2 regions of the Luteimonas viscosa genome follow, and region 1 is predicted to be linked to the other one. Evidence: predicted binding sites of a transcription regulator. Region 1 holds the regulator's gene; the other holds the start of a gene.

The links. Region 1 encodes FliA, which starts transcription of late flagellar genes. Its sites were predicted from a motif close to TAAAGTTTNNCNNNCNNNGGCCGATAA; they were not measured.
Region 2: a site for FliA is predicted at 12,427-12,453, ahead of FZO89_RS07995 (methyl-accepting chemotaxis protein). Genes of this name have one in related genera too.

The regions. Positions count from the first base shown of each region.
Region 1 is NZ_VTFT01000001.1:1,955,617-1,970,129, reverse strand. Features, by position in the region: gene FZO89_RS08705 (chemotaxis protein CheA) at 1-1,965, opposite strand, end outside; gene FZO89_RS08700 (response regulator) at 1,967-2,335, opposite strand; gene FZO89_RS08695 (STAS domain-containing protein) at 2,332-2,682, opposite strand; gene FZO89_RS08690 (chemotaxis protein CheW) at 2,741-3,427, opposite strand; gene FZO89_RS08685 (ParA family protein) at 3,424-4,197, opposite strand; gene motD (flagellar motor protein MotD) at 4,199-5,218, opposite strand; gene FZO89_RS08675 (flagellar motor protein) at 5,224-5,964, opposite strand; gene FZO89_RS08670 (chemotaxis protein CheA) at 5,972-7,801, opposite strand; gene FZO89_RS08665 (protein phosphatase CheZ) at 7,806-8,432, opposite strand; gene cheY (chemotaxis response regulator CheY) at 8,429-8,821, opposite strand; gene FZO89_RS08655 (RNA polymerase sigma factor FliA) at 8,868-9,635, opposite strand; gene FZO89_RS08650 (MinD/ParA family protein) at 9,632-10,600, opposite strand; gene FZO89_RS08645 (flagellar biosynthesis protein FlhF) at 10,512-12,380, opposite strand; gene flhA (flagellar biosynthesis protein FlhA) at 12,813-14,513, opposite strand, start outside.
Region 2 is NZ_VTFT01000001.1:1,806,208-1,820,720, reverse strand. Features, by position in the region: gene FZO89_RS08055 (endonuclease/exonuclease/phosphatase family protein) at 1-465, opposite strand, end outside; gene FZO89_RS08050 (thiol:disulfide interchange protein DsbA/DsbL) at 500-1,348, opposite strand; gene FZO89_RS08045 (thiol:disulfide interchange protein DsbA/DsbL) at 1,411-2,037, opposite strand; gene FZO89_RS08040 (c-type cytochrome) at 2,092-2,988, opposite strand; gene yihA (ribosome biogenesis GTP-binding protein YihA/YsxC) at 3,137-3,742, shown strand; gene FZO89_RS08030 (hypothetical protein) at 3,824-4,396, shown strand; gene FZO89_RS08025 (VIT1/CCC1 transporter family protein) at 4,400-5,095, opposite strand; gene FZO89_RS08020 (glutamate--cysteine ligase) at 5,383-6,747, shown strand; gene ppc (phosphoenolpyruvate carboxylase) at 6,999-9,716, shown strand; gene frmR (formaldehyde-responsive transcriptional repressor FrmR) at 10,008-10,283, shown strand; gene FZO89_RS08005 (S-(hydroxymethyl)glutathione dehydrogenase/class III alcohol dehydrogenase) at 10,299-11,408, shown strand; gene fghA (S-formylglutathione hydrolase) at 11,530-12,366, shown strand; gene FZO89_RS07995 (methyl-accepting chemotaxis protein) at 12,481-14,271, shown strand; gene FZO89_RS07990 (Dph6-related ATP pyrophosphatase) at 14,284-14,513, opposite strand, start outside.

The DNA.
Region 1 (14,513 bases):
GCCGCCGGCGTCGACGATCAGTGCGACCCGGCCATCGCCGAGGATGGTGGCGCCGGAGACGCCGGGGACCCGGCGGTAGTTGCTCTCTAGATTCTTGACCACGACCTGCTGCTGGCCGAGCAGTTCGTCGACCTCCAGCGCCAGCCGGCGGCCGTCGGCCTCGACCACCACCGCGATCCGCGGCGGCGCGTCGCCGCCCTGGTCGCGGGCGGCCGCCGGCAACCCGTACTGGTCGGCGAGGTTGAGCAGCGGCAGGTAGTCCTCGCGCACGCGCAGCACGCGCGCTTCGCCGGCGATGGTGCGCACGTCGGCCGCGGTCGGCAGCAGCGATTCGATCACCATGCCCAGCGGCACGATGAAGACCTCGTCGCCGACCGCCACCGACATGCCGTCGACGATGGCCATGGTCAGCGGCAGGCGGATCGCCACGGTCGTGCCCTGGCCGGTGCGGCTGCGGATCTCGACCTGGCCGCCGAGGGCGGCGATGTTCTTCTTGACCACGTCCATGCCGACGCCGCGGCCGGACAGGTCGGTGAGCTTGTCGACGGTCGAGAACCCCGGCGCGAACACCAGGTCCCAGACCTGGGCATCGGTCGGGTTGTCGGGCATCGCGATGCCGCGCTCGGCGGCCTTGCGCAGGATCCGGTCGCGGTCGAGGCCACGGCCGTCGTCGCCGATCTCGATGACGATGTTGGCGCCCTGGTGGGCAGCGCTGAGGGTCACCGTGCCGGTCTCGTCCTTACCGGCGGCGCGGCGGTCGGCGGGCAGCTCGAGGCCGTGGTCGATGGCGTTGCGCACCAGGTGCACCAGCGGGTCGACGATCTTCTCGATCACGCCCTTGTCCAGTTCCGTGGCTTCGCCGTGCGTGCGCAGGTTCACCTTCTTCTCGAGCCGCGTCGCCAGGTCGCGGACCATGCGCGGGAAGCGGCTGAAGGCGAAGTCGACCGGCAGCATGCGCACGCCCATGACCGATTCCTGCAGGTCGCGGGTGTTGCGCTCGAGCTGCACCAGGCCCGACATCAGCGCCTCGTTGGCGACCGGGTCGAGGTGTTCGGAGCGCTGGCGCAGCATCGCCTGGGTGATCACCAGTTCGCCGACCAGGTTGATCAGCGCGTCGACCTTGGCCACGGCGACGCGGATCGAGTTGTCGTTGTCGCTGCTGCGGCGCCCGGAAGGCACCGCGACCTCGGCCGCCACCGCTGCCGTGGGCACGGCAGGGTCCGGGCCGGCGGGGCCGGCGGAAGCGGCCGTCGCGGCGGAAGCGGCCGCGATCTCGAGTTCGCAGTCGTCGACCACCCAGGCGAACGCCTCGTCGATCGCCGCGCGCGGCACGCTGGCCGGCAGGGTCAGGTTCCAGGCCAGGTAGGCCTCGAACGGGTCCATCTCGGAAAACGCCGGCAGTCGCGCATCGAGGCACTCGACCCCGAGTTCGCCATGGCTGGCGAGCTCGCGCAGGATCCGCAGCGGGTCGTTGCCGCTGAGGAACAGCGACGGCGCCGGGGCGAAGCCGATGCGCCAGTCACCGGCGGCGGATGCCGCATCGGTCTGCGCGGTGGTGGCGGAAATGGCGGGACCGTCGCCGGCGAGCAGGGCGTCGAGCCCCGCGCGCGCGGCGGCCAGCGCCGCGGCGTCGATCGCGCTGCCGTGTTCGCAGGCGCCGAGCAGGCTGCGCAGCACATCCACGGACGCGAGCAGGGCGCCGATCGCCACCGGGTCCAGCACGCGACGTCCGGCGCGTGCCTCGTCGAGCAGGGTTTCCAGCAGGTGGGTCAGGTCGGTGACGCTGGAGAAGCCGAACGTCGCCGCGCCGCCCTTGATCGAATGCGCCGCGCGGAAGATGACGTTGATGGTCTCCGGGTCGGCGCCGGCGCCGCCGGATTCCAGCGAGAGCAGGCCGCTCTCCATCGCATCGAGGCCTTCGCGGCTCTCCTCGAAGAACGCGGCATGGAAGCGGGTGATGTCCATCTCAGGCGAGGACCTTGCGCAGGGTCGCGACCAGTTGTTCGGGATCGAACGGCTTGACCAGCCAGCCGGTGGCGCCGGCGGCCTTGCCTTCCATCTTCTTGTCGCCGCCGGACTCGGTGGTGAGCATCAGCAGCGGGGTGAAGCGGTAGGCCGGCAGCTGGCGCAGTTCGCGGATCAGCGAGATCCCGTCCATGCGCGGCATGTTGACGTCGGTGACCACCGCGTCGAACGACTGCGTGCGCGCGATGTCGAGCGCGGCTTGGCCGTCCTCGGCCTCGCGCACGTCGTAGCCGCCCGAGGTCAGGGCGAAGGCGACCATCTGTCGCATCGAGGTCGAGTCGTCGACCACGAGCAGTTGCTTGGCGCTCATGCCGTTGCTCCGGTGGCGGGAAGGGTGGTTGCGGTGGGGTGCATGTCGCTGCGTTCCGGTTCGGTTCCGTCGACGCCGAGGCTGACGGCGAGCGCGAGCTGGCGCGCGGCCGCGGCCAGCGCCGGCGATGCCTGGGTGATGGTGGTGCTCTGGCCGCGCGCGGCGCGGTCGCGGACGAAGGCGTGCAGCAGTTGCAGCCCGGCGGCATGCACGCGCTCGACGCGGTCGCCGGCGAGCTGCAGCGGCACGTCGTCCTCCAGGTGCGGTTGCAAGGCCGCGTGCAGGTCGGCGACGCGCTCGATCCCGAGGTCGGTTTGGAGCGTGAGATGGTTCATGGACTTGGCCACGTCGATGCAGTCGTGAGGATTAACGGCGTCGGCGGGCGCGACTTGAGCGCGCCGCGCATCAGCCGTAGAGCGCGTAGGCGTCGAACAGCACGGTCGGGCAGGCGCCGACGCGGGCGACGCCGAGGACCACGCCGGGGGCATTGCCGGGCAGCGGCGGCTCGATGCGGTCGCGGCCGAGCGTCACCACGTCCTCGACCGCGCTGACCAGCACGCCGATCAGTTCGTCGTCGCGTTCGACGACCACGATCCGGCTCTGTTCGTCGGGCTCCACCCGTCCTGCGCGCAGCCACAGTCCCAGGTCGAACACGGGCACGATGCGCCCGCGCAGGTTCATCACCCCCAGGACCGCGGGCATGGCGCCGCGCATCGGCACGATCGGCACGACGCGGACGACTTCCTGCACCCGCAGCAGTTCCAGCGCATAGCTGTCGCCGCCGACGATCACCCGCAACCAGCGCGAGCTGGCGGCGATGGTGATCGGGCCCGGCTGCACGCCGGTCACGGCGCGCCCCGGTGTCGCGGCGGGTTTCGCGGCCGGCGCGGCGGAGGACGGCGCTGGCGAGGGCGTCGGGTTGGCGGGTTCGGGCCTGGGTGCAGGCACGGGCGCGGGGATGGGCTCGGGCGCGGCGACGGCCGCAGGCTCCGGCGCTGTCGCCGGCGCGGCAGCGGGTTCGGCGACGGGCGCCGAGTCGTCGAGCAGGGCGTCGAGGTAGTCGTTCACGTCGTTGGCACCATCGGGATTCATGCCGCCTGCCTCTGCGGCGCCTGGACCTGCGCCAGCAGCCAGTCGAGCGCGCGCGCATAGGCGTCGGCGCCGCGGCCGCCGCAGCCGGCTTCGCTGGTGAGGCCGTGCGCGTCGCGCAGGCGGGTGTCCATCGGCACCGCGTCCGGCCACACCCGGCCTTCGTACTGCGCGTGCAGCCGCTCCAGGCTCTGCACGCCCGAGCGCGTGCGCCGGTCGAACAGGGTCGGCAGCACGTGCTGCGGCAACGGCCGCCGGCGCGAACGCTCGACCATCGCGGCGGTGCGGAGCATGTCGGCCAGGCCGTGCAGCGCCAGCGGGTCGGTCTGGGTCGGGACCACCAGGCGGTCGGCCGCGGCCAGCGCGTTGACCATCAGCAGGCCCAGGGTCGGCGGGCAGTCGAGCAGCACGTGGTCGTAGCTGGCATGCACCGCGTGCAGCGCGCGTCCCAGCGCCAGGCCGAGGCCGGGCTGGGTCGAGCCGCGCCGTTCCAGCGTGGCCAGCGCGGGCTGCGCGGCCACCAGCTGCACGCCGGGGATGTCGGTGGGTCGCGCCAGTGCGGCCAGGCTGGCGCTGGTGCCGGTGAACAGGTCGTGGGTGCCGGCGGGCGGCGGATCGGTCGGCACCGCGAATGCGCGGGTGAGCGAGGCGTGCGGATCGAGGTCGACCAGCAGCACCCGCCCCCCGCCCTGCGCCAGCCCGCGCGCCAGGCACAGGCTGGTGGTGGTCTTGCCGACGCCGCCCTTCTGGTTCGCGATCGCCCAGACCTGCATGTCAGTACGCTCCGGCATGGGAGGCGGGGACGGCCGATGCCGCGACCGCGGCGGGCAATACCGCCTCGGCTTCGACCGCGGCCGGGTCGACCGGCGCGGCCTGCGGCAGGTCCACCGCGATCTCCGGGCCGTCCGAGGGAATCGCGTCGACGCCGTCGGGCGCGGCCAGGATCACCAGCAGCACGCGCCGGTTGGCATTGCGACCCTCGGCGGTGGCGTTGTCGGCCACCGGCTGGTGCTCGCCGTAGCCGACCACGGCCAGGCGGCCGGGATCGACGCCCTCGCCGGCGAGCACGTGGACCACGCTGGCCGCGCGTGCCGCCGACAGCTCCCAGTTGGACGGGAACGTCGCGGTGCTGATGGGCAGGTCGTCGGTGTAGCCCTCGACCCGGACCGCGTTGGCTTCGTCGCGCAGCACCGCGCCCAGCTTGCGCACGGTGGCGGTCGCGACCGGGCTGGGGGCGGCGACGCCGCTGGCGAACAGGATGTCGCTCTGGATCTCGACCTCGAGGAAGGTCCGGCCGCGGCGCACCGTGACCAGTTCCTGGCGCACCAGCTCGGCCAGCGCATGCTGGATGCGTCGCCCCAGCGAGTTGAGCTGCGATTCGCCGCGCAGGCTCGCGTCCATCGCCGCCGCCTCGGCCGCCCGCTGCTCTTCCGGGGTGCGCCCGCCCGCGCCCGAGGCGCCGGTGGGCATGTCCAGCATCTGGCGGATGCGCACGTTGCTCACCGGGCTGGTGGCGGTCGGGCCGGTCTTCGCCCCCGGGGTCATCAGCGACGGCCGGTCGAACGAGGATCCGCGCAGCTGGGTCTGGCCCAGCTGGATCGGCGTGATCGAACGCGGCGGGCCGCCGAAGGCGGACGACAGTGCGTCGGAGACCGCGCGGTACTTGCCCTCGTTGACCGAGGAGATCGCGTACATCACGACGAAGAAGGCGAGCAGCAGGGTCACCAGGTCGCCGTAGGGCACGGCCCAGGCTTCGTGGTTCTGGTGTTCCTCGTGCTGGTGCCGGCGTGCCATGGCGGTCAGTGCACGTAGCCGCTGAGCCGGGCTTCGATGTTGCGCGGGTTCTCGCCCTGGGCGATCGCGATCAGGCCCTCGACGATCATCTCGCGTTCGAGCGTCTGCGCGTTGACCAGGGTCTTGAGCTTGTTGCCGACCGGCAGCAGCGCCAGGTTGGCGGCGCCGATGCCGTAGATGGTGGCGGTGAACGCGGCGGCGATGCCGTGGCCGAGCTTGCTCGGGTCGGCGAGGTTCTTCATCACCGCCATCAGGCCGAGCACGGCGCCGATGATGCCAAGCGTCGGCGCGTAGATGCCCATGCCTTCGAACACCTTGGCGGCGGCGAGGTCGCGCGCGCTCTGGCCGTGCAGTTCGATCTCCAGCATCTGCCGGATGGATTCGGGCTCGACCCCGTCGACCACCATCTGCAGGCCCTTGCCCAGGAACGGGTCGGACTGCAGCGCGACCTGCGCCTCCAGCCCGAGCAGGCCCTGCTTGCGCGCGGTGGTCGACCACTCGACGATCTGGGCGATCACCGCGGCATGGTCGTGCGCCGGCGGCTTGAACACCCAGGCCACCATCTTCAGGGCGCGCATGAAGGTGGGCATCGAGGTCTGCAGCAGGATCGCGGCGATGGTGCCGACGATCACGATCACGAACGCCGCCGGCGACCACAGGCCGGACAGGCCGGAGCCCTTGAGGATGCTGCCGCCGACCAGCGCGACGATCGCGAGCACGGCGCCGATGAGACTGAGTCTGTCCATTGCCTGGTTAACGGTCGACGGCGGGCTTACTTGAACGCAGGCCGGGCACGCGCAGGCCGCTGCCGAGCAGCGCGTCGACGTCCAGGATCAGGGCCATGCGGCCGTCGCCGATCAGGCTGGCGCCGGCATAGCCGGGCAGCCCGCGCAGGGTCGACGGCAGCGCCTTGATCACCACCTCCTCGCGCCCGCGCACCCGGTCCACGGCCAGGCAGTAGCGTTGTTCGCCGGACTGCAGGACCACGCAGGTCGAGTCCGGCAAGGGCGCCGGCTCCATCCCCAGCCAGTCGCGCAGGCCCAGCAGCGGCAGCGGCTGCTGGCGCAGGTCGAGCACGCGCTGGCCGTCGATCCACAGCGCCTTGCCCGGATCGTGCGACAGCACCTCGACCACGCGCACCAGCGGCAGCGCGTAGACGTCGCCGGCCACCTCGACCAGCAGGGTGGGCAGGATCGCCAGCGTCAGCGGCACCCGGATCGCGAAGCGCGAGCCGGCGCCGATCTCCGAATGGATCTGCACCGTGCCGGACAGCTCGCGGATGCGCGACTGGACCACGTCCATGCCGACGCCGCGGCCGGACAGGTCGCTGACCTCGTCGCGGGTGGAGAAGCCGGGAAGGAACAGCAGCTGCAGGCATTCATCCGCGGACAGGCGCGCGGCGTCGTCGTCGTCCACCAGGCGCTTCTCGACCGCGATCCGGCGGATCTTGTCGGGATCGATCCCGGCGCCGTCGTCGCGCACCTCGATGGCGACGTGGTCGCCTTCCTGCTGCGCGCTCAGGCGCACCAGGCCCTGCTCGGGCTTGCCGGCGCGGCGGCGCGCCTCGGGCATCTCGATGCCGTGGTCGATGGCGTTGCGCACCAGGTGCACCAGCGGGTCGGCCAGGGCCTCGACCAGGTTGCGGTCGAGTTCGGTGTCGGCGCCCACCACGTCCAGCTGCACCTGCTTCTGCAACTGGCGGGCGACGTCGCGCGCCAGCTTCGGGAAGCGCGCGAACACGCGTCCCACCGGCTGCATGCGCGCGGTCATGACCGCGCCCTGCAGGCGCGAGGTGGCGACGTCGAGCGAGGCGACGGCGCGGTCGAGGTCGTCGTCGCGCAGGCGCGGTCGCAGGGTCTTGAGCCGGTTGCGCGCGAGCACCAGTTCGCCCACCAGGTTGACCATGGCGTCGAGCCGGCGCACGTCCACGCGCACGGTGACGTCGGCGTCGTGCGCGGCGGGTGCGCCCGCCGGCGCGCGCGCCACGGGTGCCGCGGGGGCGGGTCGCGGAGGCGCGGGTACGGGCGCAGGCGCAAGTGCCGGTGCCGGCGCGGGGGCTGGCGGTGTGGACTCGCCGGGCACGCCGCCGGTGCCGTGCAGGCTGTCGAGCAGCGCCTCGAAATCGAGGTCGTCGATGGAATCGTCGGCGGCCGGCGCGGCCGCGACGACGGCGACCGGTGCCGGCGCCGGCGCGGCCGCGATGTTCGCGCCGTCCCGCAACGCGGCCAGCAGCGCTTCGGGCGCCGGCGTCGGCTCGATTCCGCCGGAGATGCAGCCGAGCATGTCCACCAGCAGGTCGATGCCCTGCTGCACGCCGTCGAACGCCGCCGCGTCGAGCGGCGCACTGCCGTCGCGCGCCGCATTGAGGCGGTCCTCGACCGCGTGGCACACCGAGACCATGGTGGTGAAGTCGAGGAAGCCGGCGCCGCCCTTGATGGTGTGGAAGCCGCGGAACACCGCGTTCAGGCACTCGCGGTCGGCGGGCGCGCGCTCGAGCGCGACCATCTGCTCGCCGAGCTGGTCGAGGATCTCGCCGACCTCGACCAGGAAGTCGGCGCAGATGTCGGAGGCGACGGACGACATGACCCTACAGGCCCAGCGACGAGAGCAGGTGGTTGGCGTCGTCCTGGGTCGCGGCCGGCGCGTCCAGCCCCTGGATCGAGGGGCCGTAGCCGTGGCTGGAGAGCTGCAGCGGGCGGTCGGCGCCCGGCGCGTATTCGCCCAGGCCTTCGTGCACGGTACGCACCAGCTCCACCACGCGGCGGATGATCTGTCCGGTGAGGTCCTGGTAGCCCTGGGCCGCGGTCATCTCGGACAGCCGCGCGCGCACCGCCGAAACCGTGGCCGCTTCGGCATCGGCATCGGTGGTGGGCAGGGTGCCGAGCAGGATCCGGCACTCCTGGATCAGGTCCAGGGTGTGGTGGCTGGCCTCCTCGCTGACCTTGACCACGTGCTCCAGGCGCAGGCAGGCCTCGGGCAGCGAACCGCCGCCGGTGCCGGTGCCGAGCGCCTGCTCGAGCTCGCGCGCGAGCTTGACCAGCCCCTGCACCAGCGGCTGCGTGCGCCACTGGATGAGCTCGTCGACGTTGCTGCGCCAGGCCTGGTCGTCCTGGTCCTCGAGCGCCGCGAGCGCGGCATGCAGGCACTCGATCAGCGCGGCGCGCTCATCGATCGCACCGGCGCCCGGCGCGATGGCGGCGGGCGCCGCGCTCACGCCGCGGCCCCGAGGCGCTCGAACACCTTGCCGAGCTTGTCGCCGAGGGTGGCGGCGGTGAACGGCTTGATCACGTAGCCGTTCACGCCCGCCTGCGCGGCCTCGATGATCTGCTCGCGCTTGGCCTCGGCGGTCACCAGCAGCACCGGCGTCTTCGCCAGCGCGGCGTCGGCGCGGATCGCCTTGAGCAGGTCGATGCCGGGCATGCCGGGCATGTTCCAGTCGGTGATCACCAGGTCGAACGGACCCTTGCGCAGCTCGATCAGGGCGGTGCTGCCGTCGTCGGCCTCGGTGGTGTTGAAGAAGCCCAGGTCGTTGAGCAGGTTCTTGACGATGCGACGCATGGTCGAGAAGTCGTCGACGATCAGGATGCGGATGTTCTTGTCCATGCGGACCTCTTTCGGGTTGCGTGTGTGTGGTTGCGCGTCGCTGCGCTCAGGGCAGGTAGTCGTCGTCGTCTTCGTCGCCGCCGTCGCGGCGCCAGTCGGCGAGCCGCGCGCGCAGCCGCACCGCGGCCTGGCCATGGATCTGGCAGGCGCGCGATTCGCTGACGCCGAGCACCGCGCCGATCTCGCGCAGGTTGAGTTCCTGTTCGTAGTACAGCGACAGCACCAGGCGCTCGCGTTCGGGTAGGCCGTCGATGGCTTCGGCCAGCGCGTCGCGGAACGCGCCCTGCTCGAACTCGCGTTCGGGCGTGGCGCTGGCGTGGCGGGCCAGCCGCGGCTCGCCATCGTGTTCGTCCATGTGCGCGTCCAGGCTCACCAGCTGCCCGCGCGCGGCGTTCTCGACCATGCCGTGGTATTCGTCCAGCGACACGCCCAGCGCGGCGGCGACCTGCTGCGCGGTGGCGGCCTGGCCGGTGCTCTGCTCGATCGCGCGGGTGGCGGCGACGATGTCGCGGTAGCGCCGGTGGACCGAGCGCGGCACCCAGTCGCCGCGGCGGATCTCGTCGATCATCGCGCCGCGGATGCGGATCGAGGCGTAGGTCTCGAACGCCGCGCCCTGGTCGGACTGGAAATTGCGCGCGGCGTCGATCAGGCCGAGCATGCCGGCCTGGATCAGGTCGTCGATCTCCACGCTCGCCGGCAGGCGCGCGGCGAGGTGGTGGGCGATGCGTCGCACCAGTTCGCCGTGCTTCTCGACGACTTCGGCGGCGCTGCCCTGCTGGTTGGCGCGGTACTGCGCGGTGGCGGTGGCGTTCATGCCGCGGCCCCCCGCGTCGCCGCCGGGGCGACCAGGCGTTCGAGGAAGAACTCGACGTGTCCGCGCGCGCCGCTGGGCGACTGCCACTGGCGCGAACGCCGGGCGATGTCGCGGAACGCGACCGAAGAGGGCGCCGACGGGAACACGTCGACCACCGCTTCCTGGCGCTGCACCGCGCGACGCAGCCATTCGTCGCGCGGGATCGCGCCGAGGTAGTTGAGGGTGACGTCGAGGAAGCGCGCGCTGACGCGCTCGAGCTTCTCGAACAGCTGCTTGCCTTCGCGATGGTCCTGCACCTGGTTGGCCAGCACCTGCACCCGGCTGACGCCGCGCTCGCGGCTGAGCACCTTGATCAGGGCGTAGGCGTCGGTGACCGAGGCCGGCTCGTCGCAGACCACCACGATCACGTCCTGCGCGGCCTGGCAGAAGGTCAGCACGCCGTCGGCGATGCCGGCGGCGTTGTCGACCACCATCACGTCCAGGTCCAGGTCGAGTTCGGAGAACGCATGCACCAGGCCCACGTGCTGGCTGGGCTGGAGTTCGGTCATGTGGCGCTTGCCCGACGCGGCGGGGACGATCATCAGCCCGTTGGGGCATTCGATCACCGTGTCGCGCAGCTCGCAGCGGTCGGCGAACACGTCGGCCAGGGTGAAGGTGGGCGTCAGGCCCAGCATCACGTCGACGTTGGCCAGGCCCAGGTCGGTGTCCAGCAGCAGCGTGCGCTGGCCGGCGTTGACCAGGGCGGTGGCGAGGTTGACCGAGACCGAGGTCTTGCCGACGCCGCCCTTGCCACTGGCGACGGCGATCACCCGGACCGGGCCCGCGGGCGCGTCGGCGCCTTCCGGGCCGCTGGACAGGGCGTGGGGCAGGTGGGGGTCAGGCGACTGCATGGCGATCCTCGGTGGCGAGGGGGTTATCGGCAGCACGGCGGGTTTTCTCCAGTGACTGGACGAGGCGGGTGGCATCGGCGGCGTCGAGGTCCGACGGCACCTGCTGGCCCTGGGTGGTGTAGGCAAGTCCCAGGCCATGGCGGGCCAGGACCGAGAGCGCCGAGCCGAGGCGCCCGGTTTCGTCGAGCTTGGTCAGCACCACGCCTTCCGGCTTGGCCGGGCGGTAGCGGCGGATCACCTCGCCGAGGTCGTAGGGGTGGGCATTGGCGGGCAGCACCAGCAGGCTGCGCACCTTGCGCGCGGCACGCAGCCACAGGATCTGGCTGAACACGGCGCGGTCGCGCGGCGCGTGGCCGGTGGTGTCGACCAGCACCAACGGGTAGTCGACCAGCTGCGCCAGCGTGTCCTGGAGGCGTTCGGGCCCTTCGGCCTCGCACACGGTGATGCCGAGGCGGCGGCCATGGGCCTGCAACTGTTCGCGGGCGCCGGCGCGCTCGCAGTCGGTGGTGACCAGGGCGACGTCGCGGGCGCGATGGCGGGCGGCGAAGCGCGCGGCGAGCTTGGCCGCCGTCGTCGTCTTGCCGGCGCCGGTCGGGCCGACCAGGGCGATCACGCCGCCGTCTTCCAGCGGTTCGCTGCGGGTGACGGTGATCATCCGCGCCAGGGTTTCGAACATCGGCCCGTGGATCGCATCCACCGGCAGCCGCGGGTCGATCTGCGCGGCCACTTCGCGCGCCAGCGATTCGTCGCAGCCGTAGCCGGCGAGCGCTTCGAGCACGGCCGCGCGCGCGGGCGAGCCGCGCAGGCGCTCGAGCGAGAGCTGCTCCATCTGCGTTTCCATCATCTGCCGCATCCGCGCCATCTCCTCGCGCATCGACACGATGGCGGGGTCGAGCTCGGGGCTGACGACGGCCTGCAGGGCGCGCGGCGCGATGGCGTCGCGGGTGCGTTCGCCGTCGGTGTTCTCGGCCGGCGGACGCGTTGCGTCCGGGAGTTGCGCGGCGATGGATTCGCGCGGCGCGCTGGCGGCGGCGTCCGTCACCGGCTCCGGGCGCAGCGGCATCGGGAAGTCCGGCATCAGCGGGCCGAAGTCCTCCGCCTCGTCCTCGCGGGCGGGGCGCGCGGCGGGGGTGGCTTCGGCGATCGGGGCGCGCGGCGCGAGGAAGGCAGGCGCGGCAGGTTCGAAATCCGCGGCGGCGGACGGGATTGAAGTTGCTTCGGCACGGGGCGCGGGCATCGGCGCGGCGTCGAGTGCGGCCATCATCGCCTCGAAGCGGCTCGGGACCGCCGCTGGCGGGATGGCGGCAGGCGATGTCGCGGCCGGCGCCGGGGTGGGGGTCGCGGGGACCGGCGGCCGTGCCGTCGTGGCGGGCGCGGTCGGCGCAGGCGGCATCGTCGCGGCGGGCGGCCTGGCCGATGCCGGCGCGGCGACGGATCGCGCGGGGGCGGGCGCATGGGCAGCGGCGGGTGCAGCGCCCGGTGCCGCTTCGGGGGCGCCACCGGTCAGTTCGGCCAGGGTCGGCGCATCGCCGATCCGGAACACGGCGCGGGCGCGCGAGATCAGGCTGTCGCGGGTCGCGCCGTCGCCGGCAGCGGGGGCCGGAGATGCGGAGGCGGCGGCACGCGGCGGCGCGGCAGCCGCCTGGGGACGGGCAGGCGCGCCGCTCGCGGGCGCGGCCGCGCGCAGCGCCTGGGCCACGAGGGCCTCGTCGTAGTCGGTGGCGGCGACCACCTCGATGCCGGCGCCGTCGGCGCTGGCGCGGGTGGACAGGATCACCGCATCGGCTCCCTGTTCGTCGCGGACCATGCGCAGGGCGGTGCGCATGTCGGGAGCGGTGAAACGCTTGATTCGCATGGTGTTGGCCCGGGTCGGGTGGTGGCGGCAGGTGCCTGCCCCCTTCCTGCAAGACCCGGGCCTGAACTCCCGGGCGGGCGCGTCGGAAGCTTGGCGCCCGGGACCGGGCGTGCCTGTCGGGACGCCGACGCGCGGCCAGATCCACCCCGGGTGCGCTTTGCTTACCCGGGCTACGCGGTACGGCGGAACCGCGTAGCCCGGATAAGGCCGCAGGCCGCATCCGGGTTGCCGGGAAGCGAGGCCCCATGGAGGAGGAGATCCGCCCCGGGTGCGCTTCGCTTACCGGGGCTACGTGGGTGCGGCGGAACCGCGTAGCCCGGATAAGGCCGCAGGCCGCATCCGGGTTGCCGGGAGGCGAGGCCCGATGGAGGAGGAGATCCTCCCGGGTGCGCTTCGCTTGCCCGGGCGACGCGTTGCGGGACGGGGGGCGTGTCAGCCTACGGCGCCCACCAGGCGCAGGCGCTTGTCTTCCGGCACCTCGGCATAGGCCAGGACCGCGAGCGACGGCACGCTGTGGCGGACCAGGCGCGCGACCGAGGCGCGCACGCTGCCGGGCACCAGCAGCACCGCGGGCTCGCCGCGGCTCTCCTGGCGGGTGACGCAGTCGCCGAGGTTCTGGTGCAGGCGCTCGGCCAGTCCCGGTTCCAGTGCGGCGCCCTGGCCGGTGGCCGAGTCCTGCAGCACGCGTTCGAGCGCCGGCGCCAGGGTGTAGACCGGCAGCTCCGGCGCCATCCCGTTGAGTTCCTGCACGATGAAGCGGCCCAGCGCGATGCGCACCGCCGCCGTGAGCGCGGCCGGATCCTGGGTTTGGGCGCCATGCTCGAGCAGGGTTTCCACGATCTGGCGCATCTGCCGCACCGGCACCCGGTCGGCCAGCAGCGACTGCAGCACCTTGACCACCACCGACAGCGGCAGCAGCTTCGGCACCAGGTCCTCGACCAGCTTGGGCACGCTGCGGCCGAGCGCGGTCAGCAACTGCTGCACCTCGTCGTGGCCGAGCAGGTCGGCCGCCCGTTCGCGCACCACGTGCGAGAGGTGGGTGGCCGCGACCGTGGCCGCGTCGACCACGGTGTAGCCCAGCGATTCGGCATGCGCGCGCTGGCTCGGCACGATCCAGACCGCGTCCAGGCCGAAGGCGGGATCCTTGCCCGGGATGCCGTCGAGCGGGCCGAACACCCGGCCCGGATCGAGCGCGAGTTCGCGATCGGGCACCAGCTCGCCGGTGGCGACCGGCACCCCGTGCACCAGCAGCCGGTATTGTCCCGGCGCGAGTTCGAGGTTGTCGCGCACGTGCACCGCCGGGATCAGGAAGCCCAGGTCCTGGGTGAGCTTGCGGCGCACGCCCTTGAGCCGCGCCAGCAGCTGTCCGCCCTGGGCCTGGTCGACCAGCGCGATCAGGCGGTAGCCGACCTCCAGCGCCAGCGGTTCCACCGGGCGGATCTCGTCCCAGCTGAGCTCGGCCGCCGGCGCCGCGGGGGCGTCGGCGCCCGCCGTTCCGGCCTCGGGGGCCGCCGCGTCCGCCGCGCCCTTGCGCAGCTTCCACGCCGCCCAGCCCAGGATGCCCGACAGCAGCAGGAACGGCACGTTCGGCATGCCCGGCACGATGCCGATCAGGCCCATCAGCACCGCGGACACGGTCAGCGCGCGCTGGTGGCCGAAGACCTGCTTCGACACCGTCTCGCCCATCTCCTGCTCGCCGGTCGAGCGCGTGACCAGCATCGCGGTGGCGACCGCGATCAGCAGCGCCGGCAGCTGCGCCACCAGGCCGTCGCCGATCGCGAGCATGGTGTAGGTCTGGGCGGCGTCGCCGAAGCTCATCTCGTGCGACAGCATCCCGATCAGGATGCCGCCCACCAGGTTGATCGCCAGGATCAGGATGCCGGCGATGGCGTCGCCGCGGACGAACTTGCTGGCGCCGTCCATCGAGCCGTAGAAGTCGGCTTCCTCGCGCACTTCCTGGCGCCGGGCCTTGGCGTCCTCGCGGCTGAGCAGGCCGGCGTTGAGGTCGGCGTCGATCGCCATCTGCTTGCCGGGCAGGGCGTCGAGGATGAAGCGCGCCGAGACCTCGGAGATGCGCCCGGCGCCCTTGGTGACCACCACGAAGTTGACGATGGTCAGGATCGCGAACACCAC
Region 2 (14,513 bases), 150 kb from region 1:
TTCGGCGATGAAGTCGAGCTGGACCTTGCGCGACTGCGCGCCCAGCGACAGGTGCGCGACCGCCACCGTGAGGCCCTCGCGGCCGTTGCCGAAGTGGCCGAGCAGCACCCCGCGCCCGGCGATCCTGCCGGGCAGCGAGTGGTCCACCACCTCCACTGGCTCGAGCCGGCTGAGCAGCCCGTTGGCGCTGGACGCGACGCTGCCGACGCGACGGTTGGGCTGGTGGCTCCAGTAGTCGAAGCCGGCGCGCTCGGCCAGGTAGTGGGTCTGGTTGGTGAAACCCGACCGCCAGCTGCCCGGATCGGTTTCCTGCAGGCCGACGATGTCGTGCTCGCCGGCGAGCTGCGCGATCGCGTCGAGCGAGGTGCGCTTGCCGCCGGCGGGCAGCACGTGCGACCAGCTGCGCGTGGCGTAGTCGCTGTAGCGGCGCGTGCTGGAGCCTGCCTGGATGTTCGCGCTGAGCAGCTTCAGCAGTTGCGTCGACATGCGATTGGGGACATCAGCCGCCGGCGCGTACCTGCGAGATCACGCGGTCGGTGTTCTCCAGCATTGTCTCGAAGTTGCGCGCCTTGATGCGGTAGCGGCCGTTGACGATCATCGTCGGGGTCGAGTTCGCGCGCTGCTGGGCGATGTACTGCTTGGCGCGGCCGAACTTCGCGTTCACGGTGAAGCTGGCCATGGTGCTGGCGAACTGCGCCGGGTCGGCGCCGTACTGGGCGTAGACCTTCGCGATGTCCTGCGCCGAATCGGTGCCGCGCTCGCCCTTGAGGCTGCGGTCGACATGGATCGCCTTGAAGATGCCGTCGTGCGACCTGTCGGCGATGCCCATGGCTTCGGCGGTGTAGTACGCGCGCACGTACGGATCCCAGTTGCCGCCGAACGGCGCCGGCACGTAGGTGAAGCGTACGTCGGGCCCCAGCCGCGCCTTCCAGGTGTTCACCAGCGGCTGGAACATCGCGCAGGCCGGGCAGACGTAGTTGAACACCTCGACCACCTCGATCTTGCCTTCGAGCGGTTCGAACGGCTGCCCGCCCGGGATCAGGTCGTAGTGCTCGCCCTCGGTGGCGAAGCGGACTCCGCCCGCGGCGGGTGCGGGGGGCGCAGCCGGCGCCTCGCCGGGCGCGGGGGTCTCGGCAGGCTGTTCGGGTGCGGCATCGGCGGTCGCCTGGTCGGCGGGCGCCGCCGGGTCGAGCGCGGGCTCGTCGGCGACTGCCTCGGCGGACGCGGCGGGCGCTTGCGCCGCCGGTGCGGCAGCGGCTTCCTCCGGCGCCTGCGGCTGGCAGGCGGCGAGCAGCCACCCCAGGGCGGCAGGCATCAGGACGAGGCGGGAGGCGGCGCGAAGGTTCATCGGCGGTTTTCCTGGCACGTGGAGGACGAAGCGTACAGCGCAGGCCGTGACGGACGCGGCGTTCAGCGCGGAATTGCGCGTTCCATCGCGATCAGGGCGTCGGCGATGCGCAGGCTGTCGCGCAGCGTGCGCGCCTGCACGCGGTACTTGCCGTTGATGATGAGGGTCGGCGTGCCCTGCAGGCCGCTGCGCACGGCGAACGCGCGTGCGGCGTTCATCTTTTCGTCAGTCGCGGGCGAAGCCATCGCCGCTGCCACCCGTTCCGGGTCGAGTCCTTCCGCGGCCAGGAACGCCACCATCTCGCCGGTCGAGGCGCCGCGCGCCGGCAGGCTGCCCTCGCGGTGGATCGCGTCGAACAGTCGCGGATGCAGTTCGGCCGCCCGCCCCAGGGCCTCGAGCGCGAAGTAGGCGCGCGCGTAGGCGTTGCCGGGATCGTAGGCCGCGGGCAGGTGATGCAGGCGCACGTCCTTGCCGGCACCGCGTTTCCAGGCGGCGAGCATCGGCCGGAACTGGTCGCAGTGGCCGCAGGGGTAGGCGAAGATCTCCACCACCTCGACCGTGCCCGGCGCGGGCTTCCAGCGTGCGCCGTCCGCGATCCGGACGTAGTCGGTGCCTTCCACCGGAGCCTGCGCCAGCGCCGACAACGGCAGCAGCGCGCAAAGGCACAGCAGGAGCAGGCGACGCAGCATGGCGGGGCGGGGAGGGGGGCGTGGCATGGGCTGGCGGCGGCGCCGGCCCCGGACTCAGGAGCCCTGCGCGCCGGCCTCGGGCGCAGGGGCCTCGACGCCTTCGTCGGCAGGCGCTTCCGCGGGAGCCGGTGCCGGCGCCGCGGGCGCGACCGGGCCCGCGGCCTCGATCGCGGCCAGGGTGGCGGCGTCGGGGCGTTCGTGCAAGCCCTGCAGGTAGCTGGCCAGGGCCTGGATCTCCTGGTCGGTCAGCGGCGCGGCGATCGCGGCCATGATGTCGAACAGGTGACGGTCCTGCTGGCTGGTCGTGCCGGCCCGGTACTCCTGCAGGCGGCGGTCGACATAGGCGGCCTCCTGGCCGGCGACGGCCGGGTAGGCCGGGCCCGGATTGCCGGCACCGGCCGGGCCGTGGCAGGCCATGCAGGCCGGGATGCCACGCGCGCCGTCGCCGGAGCGGTACAGGCGCTCGCCGATCTCGTAGAACTTCATGCCCTGGTAGGGGCCCTCGGCCACGGCCGCGTCGTCGGCGATGCCGGCACCGGCGGCCTTGGTGGCGAAGAACGCGCCCAGGTCGCGCATGTCCTGTGCCGAGAGCGGGGTGGCGAACGGGATCATCGCCGCCGCCAGGCCGGTGTTGCGCTCGCCGCTCTTGAACAGGGCCAGCTGCTGGGAGACATAGCGCTCGCTCTGGCCGGCGATGCGCGGATACGGCAGGCCTTCCGGCGGGTTGCCGTCGAGGCCATGGCAGGCGGCGCAGGTGCCGGCCAGGGTGGCGCCACGCTCGGCGTCGCCGGCCCGGGTCTTGGCCAGGGCGGCCAGCGCACTGGCATCCAGCGGCGCGACCTCCACCGGCGGGTTCTCCGGCAGCGGTTCGACGACGGACTGGGCGAACGCGACGGCGCCGGCCGCAAGGGCGACGAGACCGGCGAAACCGTAGGCGCGAGCGTGGCGCATTGGCTGGGCTCCGGAGAATCGGGGAGTGCGGCCCGGATACGCGCGGCCACAAGGCCGGGGATTATCGCGGCGCGCCACCGGGGCGGTCAAACCGCGTCGGCGCGGTGCCCGTGCGAAGCTATGCCGGCCCCGAGCCCCATGGACGCCGATGTCGAACCCGTTCGCGCGTGCCAGCTACCTGCTGGCTGCCCACACCCCGAAGCAGTTGCCGCCCGACGGTGGCGCCGAGGTTGCGTTCGCCGGCCGTTCCAACGCCGGCAAGTCCAGCGCGCTCAACGCGATGTGCCAGCAGAACGCGCTGGCGCGGGTGTCCAAGACCCCGGGCCGCACCCAGCAGCTGGTGTACTTCGCGCTGCCGCCGCACGAGGGCAAGTACCTGGTCGACCTGCCCGGCTACGGTTACGCCAAGGTGCCGCTGGCCCTGCGCGAGCACTGGCAGGCGTTCATCGACCAGTGGTTCCAGGACCGCTTCGCCCTGCGCGGGCTGGTGGTGGTGATGGACATCCGCCACCCGCTCAAGGACTACGACCTGCAGATGCTCGGTTACGCCATGCGCCGCGGGCTGCCGGCGCACGCGCTGCTGACCAAGGCCGACAAGCTCTCGCGCGGGGCCGCGGGCAATACCGTGCAGGCGGTGCGGCGGCAGCTGGCTGCGGCTTACGGCGACAGCATCGGCGTGCAGGCGTTCTCGGGCGAGACCCGGGCCGGTGTCGACGAGCTGCGGGCGGTGGTCGCGGGCTGGCTGGAGCTCTAGCCGGTCGTTCCCCTGGCATCCGGGAGCACCCGACTGCGTATGTAGGGACGAGGCGGCCTGTCGCCGCCGCGGAGGAAACCCATGCTCAGGCGAACCGCGATGATGCTGGCGATATGGCTGGCGGTCACGACGGCGGCGGTGGCGGCGCCGCCGGAACTGGAGGCCGAACAGGTGAATCTCGACGTCGCCGGCGGATGGCTGGCCCTGGGCGGCTCGGTGCAGCAGCGACTGGCGCAGTCGTTCGAAGTGGTGCAGACGGGTTACATCAGCCACGTCATGCTGCCGCTGAGTTGCCAGCCGAAGGCCGACGTTCGCGTCACCCTGGAGAAGACTGCCGGCGGCATGCCGGACGGGTCCGTGGTGGCCTACGAGGAACTGCCGGGATATCTGTTCGACTCGATCCCCACGCCCACAGTGGGCATGCGCATGGTCGAATTCACCAATCCGCCGCTGGTCGGTCCGGGGACCTACGCGGTGACCTTGCGGGTGAAGGGCAAGTACGACTGCGGGGTCCTGCCCGGTCCGCACGGCGACCCCTATCCCGCCGCCAAGGCCTGGTTCATCGCCTCGGACAATCCGCCCGGCTGGATCGAACTGTTCGACGCCGGCGGCACCCGCGACCTCGCGTTCCAGGTGTTCCTGCGGCCGCTGTAGGGCTCAGGCGCGTGCGTCGAACAACTGCCCGATCAGCGCCGCCGCGACCATCGCCAGTGCGCCCCAGAAACCGACGCGCAACGCGCCACGCGCCGCCGGCGCGCCGCCGAGCCGGGCGGCGGTCGCGCCCGACAGCAGCAGCGCGACCAGGGTCGCGGCCGCCACCACCGGCTGCACCCGCGAGGGCGGTGCCAGCAGCGCCGCGAGCACCGGCAGTGCCGCGCCCGCACAGAAAGCGACCGACGACGACAACGCCGCCTGCAGCGGACGCGCGCGCAAGGTCTCGGTGATGCCGAGCTCGTCGCGTGCATGCGCGGCGAGCGCGTCGTGCCGGGTGAGCTGCTCGGCCACGGTCCGAGCGAGCGCGGGCTCCAGCCCCCTTCGCCGGTAGATCGCCGCCAGCTCGTCCAGTTCGGCGGCGGGTTCGTCGCGCAGTTCGCGACGCTCGACCGCGATGTCGGCGGCCTCGGTGTCGGCCTGCGACTGCACCGAAACGTATTCGCCCGCTGCCATCGAGATCGCGCCGGCGACGGTGGCGGCCACCCCCGTCATCAGCACCGTCTCGTGCAGCGCGCCCGCGGCGGCCACGGCCACCACGACGCCGGCCACGGAGACGATGCCGTCGTTGGCGCCGAGCACCGCCGCGCGCAGCCAGCCGGCACGGTGGCTGCGATGGCGTTCGGGGTGGCGGCTGGTCATCGTGGCGCTCCGGCGCTCGCGGCGGAGACCGGATTCTGTCGCATCCGGCCGCGCCGCGACGGAATGCGAAGCGCATGCATCCGCATGCGCAGCGCCAGGTCGCGCCGGTCGAGTCAGAGCCTGTCGCGAAGGCTGCTTGCGGCGCAGCGTGCCGCGCCGCATCGCGCCCATCGGTGGCGCGCCTGCGTTCCAGCGCCGGTACGCCGCGCGGCGCAACGGCGTTCTATAGTGCCGCCTCGCGAACGCCGGCCGTCCGGGCCGGGCGCCTCCTCCCGCCAGAGCGCCCCATGTCGAGTCCCAGCCACGCAGGCGACACGCCGATCACCCACCGCGACCAGCTGGTCGCGGTGCTCGCATCGGGCGAAAAGCCGCTCGGGGACTGGCGCATCGGCACCGAGCACGAGAAGTTCGGCTTCCGCTTCGACGACCTGCGGCCGCCGCCGTTCGAGGGCGAGCGCGGCATCGAGGCGTTGCTCGAGGGCCTGACCCGGTACGACTGGCAGGCGGTGCAGGAACACGGCCACACCATTGCCCTGCTCAAGGACGGTGCTTCGGTGACGCTCGAACCGGCAGGACAACTCGAGCTGTCGGGCGCGCCGCTGGTGGACATCCACGAAACCTGCCGGGAGGTCGGCAGCCACCTGCGCGAGGTCAAGGCGGTGGCCGACGAACTGCGCCTTGGCTTCCTCGGCATGGGCTTCCAGCCCAAGTGGGCACGCGCGGACATGCCGTGGATGCCCAAGGGCCGCTACCGGATCATGCGCGACTACATGCCGAAGGTGGGCAAGCTCGGCCTCGACATGATGACCCGCACCTGCACGGTCCAGGTCAACCTCGACTACGCGGACGAGGCGGACATGGTGAAGAAGTTCCGGGTCTCGCTCGCGCTGCAGCCGATCGCCACCGCGCTGTTCGCTGATTCGCCGTTCACCGAAGGCCGGCCCAACGGCTACCTCAGCTACCGCTCGCACATCTGGACCGACACCGATCCCGACCGCACCGGCATGCTCGACTTCGTGTTCGAGGACGGCTTCGGCTACGAGCGCTACGTCGACTACCTGCTCGACGTGCCGATGTACTTCTCCTACCGCGACGGCGAATACATCGACGCCGCCGGCAAGTCGTTCCGCGATTTTCTCGCCGGCAGGCTCGACGTGCTCCCCGGCGTGCTGCCGAACCTGCGCGACTGGAACGACCACATGACCACCGCCTTCCCGGAAGTGCGGCTGAAGAAGTACCTGGAGATGCGCGGCGCCGACGGCGGGCCCTGGAACCGGCTGTGCGCGCTGCCCGCGTTCTGGGTCGGCCTGCTCTACGACGATGCCGCGCTCGACGCCGCCTGGGACCTGGTCAAGGACTTCAGCCGCGAGGAGCGCCACGCCCTGCGCGACGGCGTGCCCCGGCATGCGCTGGGCCTGCCGTTCCGCGGCGGCAGCGTGCGCGATCTGTCGCGCGCGGCGCTGGAGATCGCCGCCGCCGGCCTCGCGCGTCGCGCGCGCCGCAACGCCGGCGGCGAGGACGAACGCGAGTTCCTCACGCCGCTGCTGGAAGTGGTCGACGCCGGGCAGACCCCGGCCGAGCGCAAGCTGGCGCTGTTCCACGGGCCATGGCAGGGCGACATCGACCACGTGTTCCGCGAGTTCGCGTACTGATCACGCGCGCAGTTTGGCAGGGAGTCGCTCCGGAAACCGGAAAGGATGTCATCCCGGGCGCAGCGAGTGATCTCGTGTTCGGCGACAGGGCAACCGGAGACCGGATCCCTCCCTGCGCTCGGGATGACGCAGATCGGATGACCGACAGAGCGGGATGACACGTCCTTGCAGGCGCTGTACCAGGCCATGGCAGACGGTTGCGCCGGCAACGGATGCTGCACTGCGGCAGGAAACGCGCTAACGTCTTGCGGATGAATATCCCAGACGGCCCGCTGCGCGACCAACTCGAATTCGCCGAGACCGATGCCCTGCTGCGCGACGACGTGCGCCAGCTGGGCACGCTGGTCGGCGAGGTGCTGGCCGAGCAGGGGTCGCCTGCGTTGCTGGCCGAGGTGGAAGGCATCCGCCGCGCCGCGATCGCGCGCCGCGAGCAGGGCCTGCCGGTCGATGCGCTGGCCGCGGAGATGGCCAGGGTGCCGCTGGCCGATGCCGAGGCGGTGGTGCGTGCGTTCTCGACCTACTTCGGTGCGATCAACCTGGCCGAGCGCGTGCACCGCATCCGCCGTCGCCGCGACTACGAGCGCAGCAGCGACCAGCCGCAGCCCGGCGGCTTCGAGGCGGTGCTGCGCGGCTTGCGCGAAGACGGCGTCAGCTTCGAGGAACTCGTCGCCACGCTGCCGCGGCTGTGGGTCGAGCCGGTGTTCACCGCGCACCCCACCGAGGCCGTACGCCGGGTGATGCTGGAAAAGGAACGCGAGATCGTCGAGCGGCTGGTGGACGACATCGATCGCACGCGTACGCCGGTGGAGCGCCGCGCTGACATCGAGCGCATCCGCCTGTCGCTCACCGCCGGCTGGCAGACCAGCGACACGCCCGCGCACAAGCCCACCGTCGCCGACGAGGTGGAACACGTCGGCTACTACCTGGCCCGCATGCTCTACCGCGTGGTGCCGGTGTACTACGAGGCTTTCGCCGACGCGGTCGAGGCGGTATACGGCCGGCGCATCAGCCTGCCGCAGGTGCTGCGCTTCGGCACCTGGGTGGGCGGCGACATGGACGGCAACCCCAACGTCAACGCCGGCACGATCCGCGCCGCGCTCGACGCGCAGCGGGCGCAGGCGATCGCGCAATACCGCGCCGACCTGCGCGCGCTGGGCAACATGCTCACCCAGTCGCTGGGCCGGGTGGAGGTGGATGCCGCGGTGCTCGCGCGCATCGACCACTACGTCGCCCGGCTGCCGCAGGCGGCGGCGAGGCTGCGGCCGCGCCTGGCCGACATGCCGTACCGGCGCCTGATCGACCTGATGAAGGCGCGCCTCGCGCTGACCGCCGAATCGGACGCGGCCGGATATGCCGGCGCGCAGGAGTTCATCGCCGACCTCGAACTGATCGACGCCAGCCTGCTGCACCACCGCGGCGAGCACGCCGGACGTTTCGCCCTGCAGCGCGTGCTCTGGCGCGCGCGCACCTTCGGCTTCCATCTCGCCGCGCTCGACCTGCGGCAGGACTCCGCGGTCCACGATGCGGCGCTCGCCGACCTGCTGGGCGACGCCGACTGGGCCGCGCGCGAGGCTTCGGACCGCACCTCGCGCCTGCAGGCGCTGCTCGACAAGCCGCCCTCCGCGCCTTCGGCGCCAGGCGACGTGCTGGCGTCCACGCTCGACGTGTTCCGCACCGTGCTCGAGCTGCGGGGCAGCCACGGCGTCGCCGCGATCGGCCTGTACATCATCAGCATGAGCCGCAGCGCCGCCGACGCCCTGGCGGTGCTGGCGCTGGCACGCGTGGCCGGTTGCGTCGAGGACGGCATCGTGCCCCTGGACGTCTCGCCGCTGTTCGAAACCGTCGACGACCTCAAGGCCGCGCCGGCGGTGATGCAGTCGCTGTTCGAGGATCCGGCCTATCGCGCCCACCTGGCCGCGCGCGGCGACGAGCAGACGGTGATGCTGGGCTACTCCGACAGCGCCAAGGACGGCGGCCTGTTCGCCTCGCGCTGGGCGCTGCAGCGCACCCAGGTGGAACTGACCGAACTGGCCAACCGCTTCGGCGTACGGATCATGTTCTTCCACGGCCGCGGCGGTTCGGTCAGCCGCGGTGGCGGCAAGACCGAGCGCGCGATCATCGCCGCCCCGCGCGGCTCGGTGAACGGCTCGATGCGCGTCACCGAACAGGGCGAGGTGATCCACCGCAAGTACGGCATCCGCGCGCTGGCGCTGCGCAACCTCGAGCAGACCACCGGCGCGGTGCTGCGCGCCACCCTGCGTCCGCGCCCGCGCGATCCGCGCGAGGACGCCTGGCGCGAGATGGCCAGGTCGCTGGCCGAGACCTCGCGCGCGCACTACCGCGCGCTGGTGCACGAGCATCCGGAATTCCCCGACTATTTCCGCGCCGCCACCCCGGTGGACGTGATCGAGCGCCTGCAGATCGGCTCGCGTCCCTCGCGCCGCCGCGACGGCGGCATCGACAACCTGCGCGCGATCCCCTGGGTGTTCGCCTGGTCGCAGAACCGATCGGGCCTCACCGGCTGGTACGGGATCGGCCATGCGCTGTGCCAGGGCGTGCAGCGCCATGGCCAGGACGCGATGGCCGAGATGGCGCGCGACTGGCCGTTCTTCGCCGCGGTGCTCGACGATGTCGAGATGCTGCTGGCCAAGTCCGACCTCGCGATCTTCGAGCGCTACTCGAAACTCGCCGGCCCGCTGCACGACACCTTCCACCCCGGCATCGCCGAGGAGTTCCTGCGCACCTGCGACGCGATCCTGTTGCTCAAGCAGCGCGACCGCATCCTCGCCGACGACTACCGCCTGCGGCTGTCGATCCGCCTGCGCAATCCCTACGTCGATCCACTGAGCCTGCTGCAGGTGGAACTGCTGCAGCGCTGGCGTGACGGCGGTCGCGAGGACGAGGGCCTGCTGCGCGCGCTGGTGTCGACGGTCAACGGCATTTCGGCAGGGGTCCAGAACACCGGTTGATGCGTGACGCGTGTCGATCCGCGTAGCCCGGATAAGGCCGAAGGCCGCATCCGGGATGGATGTGCCCGCCGCTCCACCCCATCCGGCGCGACCGTGGCCGTAACGGCGCTGCGAAGCGGTTCACCGGCTGCGCTGCGCCTGCCCGGGCGCTTTATGCGCGCAAGCCGTCCACCCGATTCTCCTCTCGTCCCGTGCCTCGTCCCGTGCGTCGGCGCGCCCACGGACAGCCGGAAGCTGCATGTACCGGCCAGCCTGATATACTACCCCCCACTATAGCGCCCGGTTGCTCGCGTGCCGCATTCCCCCGCGGAAAAGAAGAAGGCCCTGACCCGCGTGCGTCGCATCCGCGGGCAGCTCGATGCGCTCGAGCGCGCGCTGGAATCCGGCGCCGATTGCGCGCCGGTGCTGCAGCAGCTGGCCGCCGTGCGCGGCGCGGTCAACGGCCTGATGTCGGAGGTGCTGGAAAGCCACCTGCGCGAGGAATTCGCGCAGCCGGACACGCCGGGCAAGCGACGCGAGGCGGGCATCGATGCCGCCGTGGCGCTGGTCCGTTCCTATCTGAAGTAGCCGCAGGAGATCTCCATGAAATCACGTGCCGCCGTCGCCTTCGCCGCGGGCGAACCCCTGAAGATCGTCGAGATCGACGTCGCCCCGCCCAGGGCCGGCGAGGTGCTGGTCAGGATCACCCACACCGGCGTCTGCCACACCGACGCGTTCACCCTGTCGGGCGAGGACCCCGAGGGCCTGTTCCCGGTCGTGCTCGGACACGAGGGCGCGGGCATCGTGGTCGAGGTGGGCGAGGGCGTGACCAGCGTGGCGCCGGGCGACCACGTGATCCCGCTGTACACCGCCGAGTGCGGCCAGTGCCTGTTCTGCACCAGCGGCAAGACCAACCTGTGCACCGCGGTGCGCGCCACCCAGGGCAAGGGCGTGATGCCCGACGGCACCTCGCGCTTCTCCTTCGAGGGCCAGCCGCTGTACCACTACATGGGCTGTTCGACCTTCAGCGAATACACGGTGGTGGCCGAAGTCTCGCTGGCGAAGGTCAACCCGGACGCCAATCCCGAGCACGTGTGCCTGCTCGGCTGCGGCGTGACCACCGGCATCGGCGCGGTGCACAACACCGCCAAGGTGCAGCCGGGCGATTCGGTCGCGGTGTTCGGCTTGGGCGGCATCGGCCTGGCGGTGATCCAGGGCGCGCGCCAGGCCAGGGCCGGGCGCATCATCGCCATCGACACCAACCCGTCCAAGTTCGACATGGCGAAGCAGTTCGGCGCCACCGACTGCGTCAATCCGAAGGACTTCGACCAGCCGATCCAGCAGGTGATCGTCGAGATGACCGGCTGGGGCGTCGACCATTCGTTCGAATGCATCGGCAATGTCAACGTGATGCGCGCGGCGCTGGAGTGCGCGCACCGCGGCTGGGGCCAGAGCGTGATCATCGGCGTCGCGGGCGCCGGCCAGGAGATCTCGACCCGCCCGTTCCAGCTGGTGACCGGGCGCAAGTGGATGGGCACCGCGTTCGGCGGCGTGAAGGGGCGTTCGCAGCTGCCCGGCATGGTCGAGGACGCGATGAAGGGCGAGATCGAACTGGCGCCGTTCGTGACCCACACCATGCCGCTCGACGGGATCAACGACGCGTTCGAGCTGATGCACGAGGGCAAGTCGATCCGGTCGGTCGTTCATTACTGAACGACCGAGGGGATTCGGAATTGGGGATTCGGGATTCGGCACGCGAAGCCCGACCTTCTCCGGGTCCCTTGCATCGGGCGCACAATCCCAAACCCCACCCCAAACCCCAATCCCCAATCCCATGGAACGCATCGAACACCGCGCCTGCTTCGGCGGCTGGCAGGACGTGTACCGGCACCGGTCGCAGGTGCTCGGCTGCACGATGGACTTCGCCGTGTACCTGCCGCCGCAGGCGGACGGGCCCGGCGCGCGGCTGCCGGTCCTGTACTGGCTCTCGGGCCTGACCTGCAACGAGCAGAACTTCATCACCAAGGCCGGCGCGCAGCGGTATGCGGCCGAGCACGGCGTGATCCTGGTAGCGCCCGACACCAGCCCGCGCGGCGACGACGTGCCCGATGCCGAGGGCTACGACCTCGGCAAGGGCGCCGGCTTCTACGTCAACGCCACCGCGCAGCCCTGGGCGCGCCACTACCGCATGTACGACTACGTCGTCCACGAACTGCCGGCGCTGGTCGAGGCGGAGTTGCCGGTGGACGACCGCCGTTCGATCAGCGGGCATTCGATGGGCGGGCACGGTGCCCTGGTCGCCGCCCTGCGAAACCCCGGGCGCTATCGCAGCGTCTCGGCGTTCTCGCCGATCGTCGCGCCCACGCAGGTGCCCTGGGGCGAGAAGGCGTTCGGCGCCTACCTCGGCCCCGACCGCGAGGCCTGGAAGGCATACGACGCCACCGAACTGGTGAAGTCGGCGCCGGAGAAGCTTCCGTTGCTGATCGACCAGGGCGGCGGCGACGAATTCCTCGACACCCAGCTGCGCCCGCAACTGCTGCAGGCGGCGGCCGAGGCCGCCGGCCATCCGCTCACCCTGCGCATGCGCCCGGGCTACGACCACAGCTACTACTTCATCGCCAGCTTCGTCGGCGAGCATCTGGCCCACCACGCGAGGGCGCTGCAGGCCTGAGCCGCCCCCTGGACAGGGTTCACGGGAAGCGGCCCGCCCGCCGCGCTCCGGCGGGCAACCTCAACTCCGGCGGCCGGCGGCCGTTACCGGCAGGGTGCAACCTCCGGAGGGGACATGCCAGCGTTCGAGGACCGTAGCGTCGCCTGCCTGCCGGTGTTGCCCGACGCGCCCGTCGCGCTGATCCGGCTCGACCGCGACGGCCGCGTGCAGGCGCTCAACCGTGCCGCCATCGACCTGCTCGATCTCGCCGGCGTGGACCTCGATACGCTGTCCTGCAGTTGCGTCTGGGGCCTGGCGCCGGGCGACCTGACCGGCGACGAAGGAGTCTGGGTGGCGCCCGGCGCCGATCCTGCGCGCCGGGTCTGCTACCAGCACGATCGCGACGGCGGCGGCTGGATGCTCTCCCTGCCCGATGCAGATTCGGCCGCGCTGTGGCGCGAACGCTCCGTCCGCGCCACCGCCCCGCCACCCGCTGGCGACGAGGCCCGCTCCGCGCAGCTGCTGGCCCTGGTCGGCGACCGTCTGGCCGCCTGCGAACTGGAACTGGCCGTCGACGCCGCCGATGCCGGGCAACCGGAGGCCCGCCGGCTCGCCGCCGGCTTCGGCAACCTGGCCGAGGCGATCCGCCAGGCCGTGGGCCTGTCGCTGCAGGTGGCGGCAGACGTTCCGCACGTGGTGGCCGAGAACGACGAACTGGTGCGCCAGTCGAAGGCCCAGGTGGACGCGCTCGACACCGTGGTCGCCTCCACGCGCGGACTGCTCGAGGGGCTCGACCGCATCGGCGGCGACCTGCGCGCGGTGACCTCGGTCGCGGCCAGCGCCGACGACAGCGCGCGCGAGGGCGCGGCCGCGGCGCACGCGCTGGCCGAAGCCATGGCCGCGGTGCAGCTCAGTTCCTCGCGCGCCAACGACGTCATCGAAGTCATCGACATGGTGGCGTTCCAGACCAACATCCTGTCGATCAACGCCAGCATCGAGGCCGCGCATGCCGGCCCCGCCGGACGCGGCTTCGCGGTGGTCGCGACCGAGATCCGGCGCCTTGCCGAACGCGCCGCCGAGGCCGCCCGCGACGTGCGCCGGATCATCGGCGAGAACGGCGAGGCCCTCGGCGAGGGCGCCGCCTCCGCGCGTCGCACCGAGCAGGTCCTGGGCGGCATCGGCGAACTGCTCGGTCGCGCCAGTGCCGCGATCGAGACGGTCGCCGGCGGCATCGCCGAGCAGGGCGTGGCGATCGCCGACATCGACCGCGCGGTCGGACGGGTCGCCGAGCTCGGCCGCAGCAACCTCGACCATGCGGCCAAGGTGGCCGAACGCAGCGAGGCGCTGGGTGCCGGCGCCGGCGCGCTGCACGACTGCGTCGGACTGTTCCGGCTGCCGCCCGATCCGCTGCGCGAGCCCCGCCATGCGCGCGTGCTGGAACTCGCGCGCGACGCCGCCGCCGCGATCGGCGCCACCTTCGAGGACGCGGTGGCCGAGGGCTGGATCGGGGACGAGGCCCTGTTCTCGCGCGAATACGTGCCGATCGCGGGGGTCGAGCCCGCGAAGTACGAAACCGCGTTCGACGAACTCTGCGACGAACTGTTGCCGCCGTTGCAGGAAGCGGTGGCCGCCGCGCATCCGTGGATCGTGTTCGCGATCAGCGCCAATCCCGACGGCTACGTGCCCACCCACAACGACCGCTTCTGCCAACCGCTCACCGGCGACCCGGCGCGCGACCTGGTCGGCAACCGCACCAAGCGCATCTTCTCCGACCGCGTCGGCCGCAGCGTCGGCGCGCATACCGATCCCTACCGGCTGCAGGTGTATCGCCGCGACACCGGGCAGATCATGTTCGACCTGTCGGTGCCGGTGTTCGTCGGCGGGCGCCACTGGGGCGGCTTCCGCGTGGGTTACACGCTGGACTGAAGCCCGCAGGCGTCAATCGTTCGCCAGGCGGAAGTCGGTGCGCGCGAAGCGTCCGTCGACCGCGACGGTGGCCCCCTGCGCCAGCGCAAGCGGCGCGTTGAACATGGGTCCCGCGTGCACGCAGGTGTGGAATTCGCCGCGTTCGCCACACGGATCGGCGCCGGCCGGCAGGGCCAGCAGCAGGGCCTTGTCGAATGCACGCCCGGCGAAGGACGCGTCGAGTTGCTGCGTATCCACGCAGC